Regions from separate parts of the Peribacillus sp. FSL R5-0717 genome, predicted to be linked through region 2. Evidence: riboswitches for the same ligand, from Rfam matches in the RefSeq annotation. Region 2 holds a riboswitch; the other holds the start of a gene.
The links. Region 2 has a riboswitch for preQ1 ahead of NYE65_RS05790 (VUT family protein). Riboswitches for the same ligand answer to the same signal wherever they lie in the genome.
Positions count from the first base shown of each region.

Region 1: linked by a shared signal. The riboswitch ahead of NYE65_RS15085 (QueT transporter family protein) and the one ahead of NYE65_RS05790 (VUT family protein) in region 2 are both predicted to bind preQ1.

Region 1 is NZ_JBBOOF010000001.1:3,105,255-3,108,386, forward strand. It holds gene NYE65_RS15080 (TVP38/TMEM64 family protein) at 14-670, opposite strand; gene NYE65_RS15085 (QueT transporter family protein) at 794-1,279, opposite strand; PreQ1 riboswitch class I at 1,286-1,330, opposite strand; gene NYE65_RS15090 (YbaK/EbsC family protein) at 1,503-2,024, shown strand; gene NYE65_RS15095 (hypothetical protein) at 2,129-2,941, shown strand; gene NYE65_RS15100 (DUF3892 domain-containing protein) at 3,024-3,132, opposite strand, start outside.
Region 2 is NZ_JBBOOF010000001.1:1,192,586-1,195,717, reverse strand. It holds gene NYE65_RS05800 (SRPBCC family protein) at 114-554, opposite strand; gene NYE65_RS05795 (SRPBCC domain-containing protein) at 597-1,037, opposite strand; PreQ1 riboswitch class I at 1,314-1,356, shown strand; gene NYE65_RS05790 (VUT family protein) at 1,407-1,949, shown strand; gene NYE65_RS05785 (hypothetical protein) at 1,968-2,117, shown strand; gene NYE65_RS05780 (PadR family transcriptional regulator) at 2,403-2,723, opposite strand; gene NYE65_RS05775 (alpha/beta hydrolase) at 3,034-3,132, shown strand, end outside.

The DNA of each region.
Region 1 (3,132 bases), 1.9 Mb from region 2:
GGGGCCAATGTGGTCACCTGTTTTTTCTGAAGAAGGTTAGTTTCTTCTTCTTTTTTGCACGCTTATAGACCATGAAGAATAGTAAGAAGAGGAGTGCAAGAGCCGCTAGCGTATATTGGTTCATTTCAACAGATAGCAGTCCATAGGGAATCAGTGATAGGAAGAAAAAGTATATAAGGTTGCCAAGTGCCGTCGCCAATAAAAAGTCTTTGAAAGTGACGGTGCTGACTCCGGCCGCCAAGTTAATTAAGCTTGTTGGGATAAGCGGGAAAATCCTGCCTGTAAACACGTACATGAAGCCATGCTCCACTACAGATTCTTGCCATTTTTCACCAATCTTCTTTAAAAGAAGCTCCTGAAACCAGTTTCTTGCTGCATAAAAAATGAATCCTGAGGCAACAACACTTGTAAACCAACTCCATAGATAGCCATATATGAATCCTAATATCGTGACATTGATGGTCAGGAGCAAAATTAAGGGGATGATTGTAAAAGAATTTTGTACAAACATCAAAACGAATGTCACAATAAATGTAAGCAAAAGATTTTCCTTCAATATGCCAATAACAGAATCCAAATCACTTTTCCAAACCAAAGTGAACAGTTCTGCATTAGAGTATATAAAAATTGCGATTACAAGTAGACCGATTATGGTCAGGACTTTTTTCAAAGGGCCACCACCATTCTTACTAATAGTTTATCATTTTCAAGTTCAATGGTGAAAAAAAAGAGCTGCCGCATCATGCAGACAGCTCTTTTCCATTATAGTGGCTTAACGGCGCGAAGATTCCTTTTAAAGCCACTTTTCAAACTGAATTCTTTTGTTCATTCCATAAATGATTGGCGCTCCAATCAAAAGGACAACGAACTCACCGACAGCTGTAGTCATCCAGCTTAGCCAGAATGGCAAGCCAAAGGCAAGGTTCAGTTCAATTGCAATTAAAAACATTGTGAACGTGAAAAAGATAATCGTAGCGACCATACGTCCTTTAATGCCTTTTATGAAACGAGAAACATAAATGACAAGCAATAAGGCGAGCAGGGATTGGCCCACCCCAAAAATCAAATCATATGGCACCATCGGCGAAAAGAGCAGATTCGATATGAAGACTCCTCCAACGATACCGTAGATATACTTTTTATTGAATACAATCAGATGATTCAACATTTCCGGTACACGGAATTGGAACATCTCAAAAGCTATTGGTTTAAACACCAATGAGACCGCCACATACAAGGCAGCCAATAACCCGTTTATCACGAGTGTACGAACATTCATTTTACTCTCTCCCTAGTTTTTTATCGTGGGATGGTTACGAACCACGTGCAGGCGTTTACCCGATGATTAATAGTATCCCACGTAAGCTTGTTTCGTCAATTTGTAAAGAATGGTTTTAATTTATAGGTTTCCAATCAGATGAAGCAGCACAATTGTATTTTGAATTATTGCAATGAAGGATGATATTATTTCAATATGTACATAAAAAGGAGTGAATATTAATATGTCGATCGAAAGTGTCAAAAGCCATTTTAAACAATGGAATCGGGAAGGTGACGTAAAAGAGTTCGAAACATCTAGTGCCACGGTGATTGAGGCAGCGGAAACCATCGGTGTTATCCCAGCGCGGATTGCCAAGACCCTTTCCTTTAAAGGGGAAGGTGAACACGCGATTTTGGTCGTTGCCACAGGGGACGCGAAAGTGGATAATAAGAAATTTCGTCAGACGTTCGGTTTCAAGGCACGAATGCTTTCACCTGATGAAGTGCTTGCACAGACCGGCCATGCAATCGGAGGCGTTTGCCCGTTTGGCCTGGCAAACGATTTAGCTGTTTTTCTTGATGTATCGATGAAGCGCTTCGAGTCATTGTTTCCGGCTTGCGGCAGTTCAAACTCTGCAATAGAACTTACACTCGCTGAATTATTTGAATATTCAGGTGCCAAGGATTGGGTGGATGTTTGTAAGGGGTGGGAAGAAAAGGAGAATGTGGAAACGGCGGCAGGAAATGCAGTTGATGGCATTTGATGAATGGGATGGAGTCCACTAAGTGAACTTTATTTGGGGCCGCATTCATTTCTATTATTAAAGCGGAAAACGGGCAGAAAGTGTTCCTGATCGGAGGTTGAAAGATGTTAAATGGAAGCGAAAGAAAAAGTAATAGCAGCTATCTGAGTCTTAAAACTCTTTATGAAGAAAATATAACGGTTAAGAGCATTGCCCAGGAGCTTGAGTTTTGCCATAAAAACGATCTGGCGCTGGATATCCAGAAAGCAATGAAAAAAAAGAATTTTGATATATTGGCAGTCCAAGATCAAGGGGAAATCATCGGATATATCGAAAGGCAAGAACTAGGTGAGGGAAGTATTTCTGAATATATGAGAAACTTCTCACCAAGGGAAATGGTTTCGAATTCAACCCCTTTGATCCAGCTTCTCCATATTTTTAAGAATAAGACAAGGGTGTTCGTATTAGAGAATAATTCAATTAAAATGTTGATTACCCATGCCGACCTCCAAAAGCCTCCGATCAGGATGCTGATATTCGGATATATTACCTTATTGGAAATGAGGATGAGCGATATCATCCTGGATAGATTCGGCGATGGCAGCTGGTATCCAATGATCAGCGAAGACCGTTTAGAAAAGGCAACCGAATTATATAAAAGGAGAATCGATAAAAATGAGGATATCAATATAATAGAGTGCCTGCAAATCAGTGATAAATTCGATATTATACATAAAGATAAAGAATTGAGGCACTTCTTCCAAATCCCTTCGAAAAGTAAAGGGAAGAAGGATGCGAATGCCATCCGAAAATTACGGGATAAGATTTCCCATGCTAATGAACTGGGTCTGGACATGTCATGGATGGAAATCATCGAGGTTGTCGAGTCCTGCGGCCGAATGCTCGAAATCTCTGAATCCTATCCTTATGAAAAATAAGATCTGGCTAATCATGCTGGTTCTTTTTTTTGCGCATCCAGATAGAAAAAAACTGCCCGTATCAGGCAGTCTCCCGAAAAATTCAAAACTCCGGCAGTTGATCCAGGTTATTTTCTTTTATCCCATCGGGCTCACTCCGTAATATGTCACGTCCATATTTATGAAAGACGTCAACGTTGGCCAGGTTGCCA
Region 2 (3,132 bases):
ATGTCAATTATTGGGTTGAACTATAAAGTACTGTTTTTAAGTGGGATTATGCCATTTGTTTCACCAGTGTTGCAAAGGATAAACCCCAGTTTATTGAGGGTTTATGCAATTTATTAAAAAACTAATGATGCTCTCAAAGTAGTGACGCCATTTTCTAAATAACCCTTTAAACAGGTTAATGTATATACCCAACCTTCTTTTTGTCCGATCATTTTGTTTATTATGTCAGGATCGTCCTCACTCAATCCTGATTCGTTCACTTCAATGATCGTACTCGTTTTATCCAACTTTTTTAGTGTAATGGCAACAATCGTTTCTTGATCATTTCCGCCCCATGCAAACACGATTTTCCTATTTTCCTCTATTTCCAATACATGAATGACCACTTCAGCATCGTATTCGTTGTATCTCAATGTAGGCGTCCGGCCTTTTTCCCATCTTTCCGAACTCGATGAGAACCAGAAATTCCCGATTTTTTCAGGATTCACTATGGCTTCAAACACTTCATTCGTTGGCTTGACGATCTTGAATTTCGTGATTATTTGAGTATCCATAACTAACTCAACTCTCTTTCGATTTGTTTTTATAGTTTCCGTTTAATTATCCCAGTCTACTGATATGGGCGGCAGGGTCCGTCCAGTTTCAAGCAAGCTCTTCAGGTTACTTAAAAGGGCTGGCCATCCATTATTCAAGCCTTCAAAGGTATTGTCATCATAGACGAAATCTGTCTCCAATAGCTCCTCATGCCTAAGAGTTAACTTCACAGTCGAATCGTCCATTTTCAGTAATTCAAAAGTGACCCGTGTAGGCTGCTCGCGAGGTGTTTCGTCTCCTGCCATGATCCATGTAAACGAGAGCAGGTGCAACGGCTCGCATTTAAGTACATGCCCATGATCGGTAATCCGCCCATCATCCAGCAAATATTTAACGGCCGACCCTTCTTGCCAGTCAGACAGTACTTGTAATCCGAAGTGGTATTTCTCCGTGACTTCACCACTCGTCAAGGCTTCCCAAAGCTTCTCTGGTGTGGTTGCGATATAAATAGGATAGACAAAACGTAGTTTTTTTCATCATTCTTTTTTCTCCTCGCCAAATAAGGTACAGAACTCTATCTTTGATTTTCGGCTTTTATATACAGCCGGTCAAGCAGTTTTAAGCGACAGAAATCGGCAAAGGGGGAAACAGGGCCATTGAAGTAAATGGCTAAATCAATCGGTATCCGCGAAAACATACTAAAATCGACGGTATGGAAACTTCTTGATTTCCAACCGCTTTCAAGCTACGATGAATAAGGAAAATGATAATCCGCCTGGGCGGAAGAGGTTCTAGCTACCCTCTCAAAAAAACTAAGGAGAACAGGGCTCTTTCTTAGGGTGCTGTTTTTTCTGTATAAGGAGAATTAAGAAATGTTAAGAATTTTATTGTATTTAGTATCCATCATCACGGCGAATGTGGTTACAGCAGCTTTTGCGCCATTACATTTTGGCATGTTCATCATCCCGATGGGGACATTGCTCATCGGGGGAACCTTCATCTTCCGAGATCTGGTCCAGAATAAATTCGGCCGCGCAAAGACCTATATATGCATCGTCACTGCACTTATTTTATCTGCATGTGTATCATTTTTATTAGGAGATACGTTACTGATTGTGTTTGCTTCCGCATTATCCTTCGTGGTCGCAGAAACAGCGGATACGGAGATTTATACCCGTTTAAAGCTCCCGATGAGTTGGAGGGTGTTTTACAGCGGAATCGTTGGAGGATTTTTCGATTCGGTGATATTTGTCGTGATTGGCCTAAGTCCTCTGGGTGCCAATATATTGCCATGGGAAGCGGTACCCGCTGCGGTCATCGGCCAAATCATCGTTAAAACGATCATTCAGTCCATTGGTGCCATATTGTTGGGGCGAATCAACGTAGAACTGGAGAAACGTGTAGTCTCCAGTTAAATGCTAGGAGGGATGCACTTGATGGATGGAACCAAAAAAGAAGAAGAAAAATGCTATTGCCTCGAGGCCTTTCGTGAAAAATATGGCCCGCATGTACAAGGGGAATGCATGAAGCTCTCCTGCGCCAATTATCGCAAGCATAAAGGAATAGACAAAAAAAGGACCTGATTAGGTCCTTTTTTGCGTGATTGAAGTGACTCACGAGTAAACAGTGCGAATTCACGAGTAAAAGTACGAAACTCACGAGTAAACAGTCCGAAATCACGAGTAAAAGTGCGAAACTCACGAGTAAACAGCGAATTCACGAGTAATAGAGCAAAACTCACGAGTAAAAGTGCGAAACTCATGAGTAAACAGCGCGAATTCACGAGTAAAAGTACGAAACTCACGAGTAAAACAGCAAAAAAAGCTTCCTGGGCCGTTCCATTAAGTGCAGGAAGCTTTTTATTTGGTTTAGAATTGCTCTGAGCTTTTTCGAACTAATTTTTCCAGGAAGAAAAAGCATTCGCGTTTCCGCTCAAGTTCGGTTTGCCCATTTTCGGTGACATGATAATATTTCCTGCGGCCTGATTCGGACTCTTTCCAATGTCCTTTTATGAATTCTTTTTTTTCTAATCGTTTAAGGGCAGGGTAGAGGGTGCCTTCACTTATTTCATAGTTGCCCTTGCTCATTTGCTTCAGGATTTTCGTTATTTCATAGCCGTAAAGCTTTTTTTGCGATAGAAGTGAAAGCAAAAGGAGGTCAATGCTTCCCTTCATTAATTCTTTATCCATATAAAATCTCCTCCTTTTCATTTTTAAAGTGTAATACGTTGTACATCGTATCACAAGGTGCATTTTACTTTTCTTAAAAAAAATGGTTAAATGACGATTGCTAAATAAATTTAATCATAGTAAAATGTGCTTCGGAACGGATGAGTTGTGAAGAGTGTGGTAAGGATACTATATATATGATTTAATTGTTTTAATGAAAATACGGAATAGGATAGAAGAATCACTACTCAAGGGGTATTAATTGATTTTTTTTCGAAAATCATTTAGATTCTATTTATCAACAAGAGCAAAGAAAGAAGGTCCTAGATAGATGAAAGTGAAAGCACCTGAGTCATTCACATATATAGGTGGAAAGAGAGCAGTTCTTCTGCTTCACGGGTTTACCGGAAGTACAGGAGATATGAAGAAA